Regions from separate parts of the Mesorhizobium sp. KR1-2 genome, predicted to be linked through region 1. Evidence: riboswitches for the same ligand, from Rfam matches in the RefSeq annotation. Region 1 holds a riboswitch; each other region holds the start of a gene.
The links. A riboswitch is a leader RNA that binds a small molecule or an ion and turns the genes downstream of it on or off. The one in region 1 is predicted to bind cobalamin.
Positions count from the first base shown of each region.

Region 2: it holds a riboswitch for cobalamin, as region 1 does, so the genes downstream of both, ABLE85_RS16680 (aromatic ring-hydroxylating dioxygenase subunit alpha) here and bluB (5,6-dimethylbenzimidazole synthase) in region 1, are expected to answer to the same signal.
Region 3: it holds a riboswitch for cobalamin, as region 1 does, so the genes downstream of both, ABLE85_RS06350 (DUF1636 family protein) here and bluB (5,6-dimethylbenzimidazole synthase) in region 1, are expected to answer to the same signal.
Region 4: it holds a riboswitch for cobalamin, as region 1 does, so the genes downstream of both, ABLE85_RS17390 (ABC transporter substrate-binding protein) here and bluB (5,6-dimethylbenzimidazole synthase) in region 1, are expected to answer to the same signal.

Region 1 is NZ_JBDZDS010000001.1:449,501-451,696, forward strand. Features, by position in the region: gene ABLE85_RS02165 (hypothetical protein) at 1-214, shown strand, start outside; gene bluB (5,6-dimethylbenzimidazole synthase) at 221-952, opposite strand; cobalamin riboswitch at 1,001-1,181, opposite strand; gene ABLE85_RS02175 (histone deacetylase family protein) at 1,405-2,196, shown strand, end outside.
Region 2 is NZ_JBDZDS010000008.1:109,452-111,647, reverse strand. Features, by position in the region: gene ABLE85_RS16680 (aromatic ring-hydroxylating dioxygenase subunit alpha) at 1-1,096, opposite strand, end outside; cobalamin riboswitch at 1,228-1,431, opposite strand; gene ABLE85_RS16675 (aspartate aminotransferase family protein) at 1,872-2,196, opposite strand, start outside.
Region 3 is NZ_JBDZDS010000002.1:446,479-448,674, reverse strand. Features, by position in the region: gene cobW (cobalamin biosynthesis protein CobW) at 1-704, opposite strand, end outside; gene ABLE85_RS06350 (DUF1636 family protein) at 701-1,099, opposite strand; cobalamin riboswitch at 1,164-1,367, opposite strand; gene ABLE85_RS06345 (winged helix-turn-helix domain-containing protein) at 1,396-2,196, opposite strand, start outside.
Region 4 is NZ_JBDZDS010000009.1:1,688-3,883, reverse strand. Features, by position in the region: gene ABLE85_RS17395 (hypothetical protein) at 1-379, shown strand, start outside; cobalamin riboswitch at 567-761, shown strand; gene ABLE85_RS17390 (ABC transporter substrate-binding protein) at 914-1,930, shown strand; gene ABLE85_RS17385 (iron ABC transporter permease) at 1,927-2,196, shown strand, end outside.

The sequences.
Region 1 (2,196 bases):
CGTGTTCGCCTGGGCCATCAAGGCGGCGCTGATCGAGCCCTTCGCCATCGCCTCGCTGATGCAGGTCTATTTCAAGACTATCGAAGGGCAGGTGCCCAATCCGGACTGGGATCGCCGGCTGGCCGAGGCATCGGGCAAGTTCCGCGAGCTGAAGGACAAGGCGCTGGGCTCGGCTGGCGGGGCGGCATGGCAGCCGGCCAAGCAGGCTCGCTAAGCATGCTCAGGGTCGCCAGGACAGGGATTCACTGGCTACGGTTTCCTTGAGTAAGGTTTCTCCGGCGCCACCGAAGGCCTCGCTCATGATGAGCTCGGGCAGGGGCAGGCGATTGCCCCAGCCGCTTGCTTCGAGATCCGGCTTCGGCGCGAACTGCGAGACACGGCCGACGCACAGATAGGCGATCGGCGCGACATGCTCGGGAATGCCGAGAAGCTCCTTCAGCGCCTGTTCGTCAAGAATGCTGACCCAGCCTATCCCCACGCCCTCGGCGCGCGCGGCGAGCCAGAGGTTCTGCACCGCGCAAACGGTGCTGTAGAGGTCCATCTGCGGGTTGTGCCAGCGGCCGAGCGGCGAGTTTTCCGAGCGCCGGCGGTCGCAGGTGATGCAGAGGTTCAGCGCGCTTTCGCAAATGCCTTCGAGCTTCAGCTTGCGGTAGAGCGCCTGCCGCTCGGCGGCGATGGCGTGCAGTTCCTGCTCGCGGGCGGTGAGGAACAGGTCGCGCACCCGCTCGCGTCGCTCCATGTCCCTGATGACGATGAAGTTCCATGGCTGCATGAAGCCGACTGACGGCGCGTGATGGGCGGCCAGCAGGAGACGCGCCAGAACGGCGTCGTCCAGCGGCTCGGGCGCAAAATGGCTGCGCACGTCGCGGCGCGTAAAGATGGCGCGGTAGACCGCCTCGCGCGCGGCGTCTTCGAAGGCGTTTTCGGGCATAGGATGGCTGCTTGCCGGCATCGCGTTTCCCCTTGCGAACAGGCTCGGCATCGTTCCGCCTGACCATGCGGACGACTATTTCTGCCTGGCCGGTCTTCTGGCTCGGGTTCGTCCCGCCATCGGCGCCTTCCCGTTCCGCAGAACAGTGGCATCTACCGATGCGGTCCCCCTTACAGCGTTGGGCACGCCGCGGATTTGCACCGCGTTCCCGATTCTCCCGCCTTAGAGCGCGATGGCTTCTCCTTGAAACGCCATCTTGCTCCCAGTTTCTGGAGCATGATCTTGTCCGAAAAGTCTGTAACTTTTCGGGATCATGCTCTAAGGCGGGCACCTTGCAGCGCGGCGACACTATCGCGAAATGGCTGGCGGTCCATCCTCGCCATGCGACATGGACTTTGGAGAAAGAACGATTTTCCCCAGGCTTCGGCAGGTAGTGCGTGGCGACGCGCGCCATTGCTGATAAGCTGCCCGGCATGACCACGCGCCTTTATTCGCATCCTATCTATCTCGAGCACCTGACGCCGCCGGGGCACCCGGAGCGCCCGGACCGGCTGCGCGCGATCGCGCGCGTGCTGGAGGACGAGGCCTTTTCGGACCTCGTGCGCGTCGAGGCGCCGGAGGGCGACGAGGCGACGATCCTTTTCGCCCATCCCGAGAGCTTCGTGGACAGGATTCGCGCGGCGATCCCCGAGGAGGGGCTCGTGGGCATCGACCCAGACACCACGGTCAGCCCCAAGAGCTGGCAGGCGGCGCTGACGGCGATCGGCGCGGCCAATGCCGCGGTGGACGACGTGTTCACCGGCAAGGCCGACAATGTCTTCGTGGCGGCGCGCCCGCCAGGCCACCATGCCGAGAAGACGACGGCGATGGGTTTTTGCCTGTTCAACAATGCCGCGATCGCGGCCCGCTACGCGCAGCGCAAATTTGGTGCCGAGCGTGTTGCCATCGTCGACTGGGACGTGCACCACGGCAACGGCACGCAGGACATCTTCTGGAGTGATCCGAGCGTGCTGTTCTGCTCCACGCACCAGATGCCGCTCTATCCGGGCACGGGAGCCAAGGACGAGACCGGCGCGGGCAACATCGTCAACGCGCCGCTGTCGCCGGAGAGCGGCGGCGACTTGTTCCGCGAAGCGTTCCGCGCACGCGTGCTTCCGGCGCTCGATGCCTTCGGCCCGGACCTGGTCATCATCTCGGCCGGTTTCGACGCGCACCATCGCGACCCGCTGGCACAGATCAATCTGACCGAAGAGGACTTCGACTGG
Region 2 (2,196 bases), on a different contig from region 1:
TCTCCTCGACGATCCGCCGGTCCTGGTCGTTGGTCTCGGTCCAGACATGAGTGAGTTCGGCAAGATCGTAGTCGACGCCTTCCACCGCATCCTTGTGCACCAGCCACTTCGTCGTCACCGCCGTTTCAGTGGCACTGATGGGCAGCACGCGGAAGGTAACCGCGTGGTCGCCCAGCACGTGGTTCCACGTCGTCGGGTAGTGATAGAGCAGCAGCGAGCCGATACGGTCGGCCGAGACGCTGTCGGACAGGTTGCGCTGCACTGCGCGCTTGCCGGTCATGGTGTAGCTGACGGCATCGCGCAGCAGCGGCGTGCGCGTGGCGCGGTACTGGCCGGCGGCATCGATGCGGAATTTGCTCGGCAGACCGGCCGCCTCGCATTTCTGCCAGTGCGCCACCATCTCCGGGTCGCTGTCGGCGCCATTGACGCCGGTCACGTTCGGCGCCTCGGGGAAGGTCTTGCACAGTTCGGGATGGTTGCCGGCGCAGTGGTAGCACTCGCGGTTGTTTTCCCACACCAGCTTCCAGTTGCCCTTTTCGATGATGGTAGTTTCGTGGGCGACCTTGGCGTCGCGCAACCGGTGCGGCAGGAGGTAGGGTTCGACCATAACCCGCATCGGCGCAAAGTCGGCCGGCTCGTCGGCCAGACAGATGAAGACGTAGCCGCCCACGCTTTCGCAGGCGACGGGCTTGAGGCCAAAGCCGCTGGCGTCGAAATCCGGCCCCATCTGGCGGGCGAACAGCAGGCGGCCGTCAAGCTCGTAGGTCCACTGGTGATAGGGGCAGACGAGCTTCGCCGCCGTGCCCTTGTGAGCGGTGCACACGCGGCTGCCGCGATGGCGGCAGGAGTTGTGGAAGGCGCGGATGTCACCGTTCTGGTCGCGAACGACCACCACCGGGAAATCGCCGATCTGGACGGTCATGTAGCTGCCGGTCTTGGGCAGCTCGCAGTCGTGGCCGACAAACAGCCAGTCGCGATACCAGATCAGCTCCATGTCGAGTTTGAAATAGTCGGGGTCGATGTAGAAGGGCTGCTCAAGGCTGAAGCCGTCACGGCGGCTGCGGATCTGCCTCAGCATTTCGGTGCGTGTATCCATGTCCTGTCCTCGCTTTGCTGGCGCACAAGGACTGAACTGGTGGTGATTTCAGGGGAGGAAGATTGCGCTCACAGCCAGGCAAGGCTGCCGACGCGCAACGCTCCGCCACTTGACCGCCCACCGCGATCAGTCGGGTTCAAACGACATCAGGCTGGTTTCCGGGCTGAGGAGTTGGTCCTGCAGGACCGTCACGGACACCTTCCCAGGCATTTCGCCCAGTGGTCTCCCGCCATGACACACTCCACCACCGTTGCGGGGGCAGCGCCGGATTCTAACCGGCTTCCCAATTCTCCGGACCCGTTTCCGGGGCCGGCACCTGAAGTATCCCGATTAGAGCATCGGACAGCGGGGGGTGGCGCACGCGAATGCGACATGTCCCAAACGCAAAGACGACAGTGCAAAAGATGTGATCGCGACGAAGCGATGGCGTGTGCCGCGCCAAGCGGCAGCGCAACACACGAGCGCGCGGCCAGGTCCGGCCGCGCTTCGGAGTGTCGAGAAAATGTTTGGAAAAGTGGGCGACCGGCGGCTGACGCACGCGTGATCTCGCTGACCGTGCTCGGCATTCTCAGCCGCGACCTGTGGCGCTGGAACCGCTCGCGGCGCCGCGAGGCGCTGGCGTGGCCGCGCCCTTCGCCTGAACACCCGAAAGACTATTCCTCAGAACTGATTGGCCATGCTGGGCCGCATGCAATCCCGCAGCCTTCGCACCTCCCAAAAAGAATGAACCCGGCAAGAATTCCTTCTTGCCGGGTTCTTTGTTGGTGGCTTGGGATCAGGCCTTGACCTGAGCCAGCGCCGCGTCGAGCGACGTGCGGAGCGCGGCGACGATGTCGTCGACCTGCGCCTTGGTGATGATGAGCGGCGGGCAGAAGGCGATCGAGTCGCCCATGGCGCGGGAGATCACGCCGTTCTGCTGCAGCTGGCCGTTGACCAGCGCGCCCAGCGCACCGACCTGGCCCCACGGCGCCTTGGTCGCCTTGTCGGCCACCGTCTCGATCGCCGCGATGAGACCGACGCCGCGCACTTCGCCGACCAGCTCGTGCGAAGCCAGCTCGCGCAGGCGCTGCTGCATGTAGGCGCCGACCTCGCGAGCGTTA
Region 3 (2,196 bases), on a different contig from region 1:
TCGTCCTCGACCGCGAGGCCGAGGCCGAGCATCACGGACGGATCGACCTTGCCGTGCGCGCTCGGCACAACCTTCACCGCGCGCGCAAGATGCTCGCCGATCGTCGCATGGGCACGGGCGCTGCCGTCCGCGTCGATCAGGTCGCTCTTGGACAGGATGATGAGGTCGGCGCAGGCAACCTGGTCCTGGAACACTTCCTCGACCGGATCGTCGTGATCGAGCGTTTCGTCTTCCTCGCGCTGCGCCTGCAGGGCGTCCATGTCGGAGGCCACATGGCCGGCGGCAAGGGCTGCGCCGTCGACCACGGCCACGACGCCGTCGACGGTCACGCGGCTCTTCACCGAAGGCCACTGGAAGGCTTGCACCAGCGGCTTGGGCAGCGCCAGACCCGAGGTCTCGATCAGGATGTGGTCCACCTTCGGCTCACGCGACAGGATCTCGTCCAGCGCCGGCACGAAATCGTCGGCCACGGTGCAGCACAGGCAGCCGTTTGCCAGCTCGACGATGTTTTCCTCCGGGCAGGCGTCGATGCCGCAGCTCTTCAGGATTTCGCCGTCCACGCCGACATCGCCGAATTCGTTGACGATGAGCGCCAAGCGCTTGCCGTTGGCGTTTTCGAGGATGTTGCGGATCAGCGTGGTCTTGCCGGCGCCGAGAAAGCCGGTGACGACGGTGCAGGGAACGCGGGTCGCGGAGGCGGTCATGAAATGTCCTTTACTATCGCAAGAGGGGGAATACGCGCGACAAGGCCGCGCTTGAGGCTGTCGGGACGGCCGCGCCAGGGCAGGATGCCGTCGGTCGCGGTGGCGAATAGTTTTGCGCCGGTGATCAGGTCCGGCCCGCTTTCGGTCGTCAGGTCGCCGAAGACGTAGCTCCAGCAGCCCTCGCGCAGCAAAGCGGCGCTGAGGCGGCGCTTGCAGTTGCCGAGGCACTCGACCTGGCGCACGCGGATATTTTCGTTGGTCGCGGCGTGTGCTGCGCCCTGCGCCAGAAATTCGCCGGCGCGGGGGCGGGCGTCGGAGCCGGTTTCGTCCCGGCAGGATGAACAGACGACAACGGTGACGTCGGAGACATCCAAATCACGGACATCCTCGGCCAGTGCTGTCGGGTCAGCTTCGGTCTTCACTAGAATCATGCTCCTTGCCCAGGACACCCGCCGGGCGGTCGGATTTCGTTTAGACGGCAGGTCTCCTGGCTCGCGCCTCGTCGCCTCGCGCCGCCTTCCCGGAAAAATTCCAGTGGCTGTCGGCCTTCGGCTCTTCGCTTACAGTTGCGGGTACAGCTGCGGAATTGGGATTTGTCCCCGCACCGCATTCCCTCTTGGCCCCTCCCTTTGCGGAGAGGGGACCGTCGCGGCGAATTTAGGCGGGGGCGCGTTGTCCTGTCAACGCGCGGTTACGACGCCAGCGTGTCCTTGAGCGCCGGTGCAAGGTCGCCAGCCGGTACCACCTCGATGCGCTCCAGCTCCAGCCATTGCGCCATCAAGCGAAGTTCGTCGGCAAGCGCCTCGGCGGTGTGAGCGGGCGCGCCGGGTTCGGCATAGGCGGCTTGCACGCGCAGCACGCCGGCGGGCCGGTCGGCCTTCAGGTCGATGCGCGCGGCAATCGTGTCGCCGAGCAGGAAGGGCAGGACGTAGTAGCCGTATTGCCGCTTGGCGGCCGGCGTGTAGATCTCGATGCGATAGCGGAAGCAGAACAGGCGCTCGGCGCGGGAGCGTTCCCACACGACCGGGTCGAATGGGGCCAGCAGCGCGCGGGCCTCCACCTTGCGCGGCATGCGCGCACCCGTGTGCAGATAGGCCTGCTGGCTCCAGCCCTCCACGCGCACCGGCAGAAGCTCGCCCGATTCGACCAGTTCTTCCACGCGCCCCTTCACGTCGGCGGGCGAGAGACGAAAATAGTCGCGCAGGTCGCCGACCGTCGCGATGCCGAGCGCACGCGCCGAGATGCGCAACAGTTCGCGGTGCGCGTCGGCGGCCTGCGGCACGGCTGCATTATATATGGCGGCCGGCAGCACGCGTTCGGGCAGGTCGTAGAGGCGCTCGAACCCGCGCCGGGAGGCGGTGGTGATGCGCCCCGCCCAGAACAGCCATTCGAAGGCGTGCTTTTCGTCGCTCCAGCCCCACCAGCCGCCGGAGCCTTTTGCGCCATCGATATCCGAGGCGGCGACGGGGCCGCGTGCGACGACCTCGCTATA
Region 4 (2,196 bases), on a different contig from region 1:
GCTTGTGATCCCAGGAGTCGCAAACGCGGCCAACAACAAGTTGCAGTTCTGGAACCTGACCGCAAACACCGTCACGGAATTCTACTTGGCTCCCGCCGGGACCGAGGATTGGGGAAAGAACCAGACGAAGAACGATCCCGATGGCTCCGTCGACCACGACGAAAGATTGGTCATCAAGGACACGCCGGCCGGCACCTATGACGCCAAGCTCACAGACAAAACCGGCCGCACCTGCGTTGTGAAAAATGTAGAGGTTAAGGAAAAGGGAGTGTTCCCAATCGAAAGAGAACCAGTTGACAGGCTGCACGAAGTGACCTGCGCCACGGTCGATGTGCACAGCTATCTTGCGCGCCTTTTTGTCTTGCGGCATGCCTTGTGATGGCTCCCTGCCCCCTAGCCATCGGGCGGGACCTTTGGTCGCGGCAGTCGGGCCGCGAATGGCTCGAAGGCCAGATCAGTGTCAGGCAATGAATTTCCGACGGTTTCCTTCGCGATCGGGCGAAGACCAAGGAAAAAGGTCGCCATTTTCCACGCCATTTCAGTGACTTGATGCGGGCGAAGCAATCCGCTAGGAACCATGCGTCGGTTCCCGCAAGGGAATAACAGGGAATTCGCCGCGGCTTGACCCGCGAAACGAAACTGCCCCCGCAACTGTAGGCGGTTAGTACCTTCTCAAAAATGCCACTGGGTATCTGCCCGGGAAGGCCGAGAAGGACCATGACCCGTCAGTCAGGAGACCTACCGACACCTGTAAACTCAACGCGCCGGGCGGGGATGTCCGGGGAGGTTTGTCGATGTCGTACACCACAGGTGGATTGCAGTTGCGTCATGCCCATTCGGGCGTGAGCGATCATCGTCGTGCTGACCCGAATCCTTCGATCCCGGCCACCCACAGATCGGAGATCTTCGCGTCATGACAGCTTCGCGCCTGGCACTTGCTGCCGCCAGCCTTGCATTCCTTACGGCCACTGCTGCGGCCGAGCCCACCAAATATCCGCTGACCCTCGAAAACTGCGGGGAGAAGATCGCCTTCGACAAGGCGCCCGCAAGCGCTGTCACGGTCGGCCAGGCGGCGACCGAAGTTCTTTACTCTCTCGGCCTCGGCGACAAGGTCTCCGGCACCTCGGTCTGGTTCACCGAAGTGCTGCCGCAGTTCAAGGCGATCAACGACAAGATCGAGCGGCTGGCCGACAACGACCCGAGCTTCGAGAGCGTGGTCGCCAAGCGTCCGGACCTGGTGGCCGTGCAGTTCGAATGGCATGTCGGGCCGAGCGGCATTGTCGCCACCCGCACGCAGTTCCACGATGTCGGCATCCCCACCTATGTGCTGCCGACGGACTGCGTCGCGAAAGATAACACGATAGGCGTTGACGGCACCCGCAGCGAGTTGTTTTCGACCGCGGCGATCCATCAGGGCGTGCGGGAGCTGGCCACCATTTTCGACATGCAGGACAAGGGTGAGGAACTCGTCGCCGACCTGACCAAGCGCGAAGCCGCCGCGGTCGAGCGCGCCAAGGCGCTCAACCTCAAGGATGTATCGGCCGTGTTCTGGTTCTCCAGCGCGGAGATGGACATCGATCCCTATGTCGCAGGGCGCAAGGGGGCGCCGGCCTACATGATGGACAAGCTCGGCATCAGGAACATCGCCGGGTCGGACGAAGAGTGGCCGGTGGTCGGCTGGGAAACCATCGCCAAGGCCAATCCGACGATCATCGTCATCGCCAGGATGGATCGCCGGCGCTTCCCGGCCGACGACTACGAGAAGAAGCTCGAATTCCTGAAGACCGATCCGGTCGCCAGCCAGATGGATGCGGTCAAGAACAACCGCATCGTCGTCATGGACGCCCACGCGATGGACGCGACCATCCGCACGGTCTCCGGCATCGAGGCCCTCGCCGACTCACTCGAGAAATTCGGACTGGCGAAGTGAGCCTGGCTTTTGTCCGACAAGCGCAGATCTCCCGGCTCGGCCGGGGGATATTGGGTTTCCTTGCGCTCGCGGCCGCGATCCTTGCCGGCACATGCATCGGCGAGACCCCCATCACCGTCGGTGTGGTGCTGCAGACGCTGGCCAACAAGATTTTTGGCACGGCCTATGTGCTCGATCCCATCGAGATGGGGATCATCTGGAACTACCGCCTGCCGCGCGCCATCGTTGCCGCCTGCTGTGGCTCGGGACTGGCGATCTCCGGCATG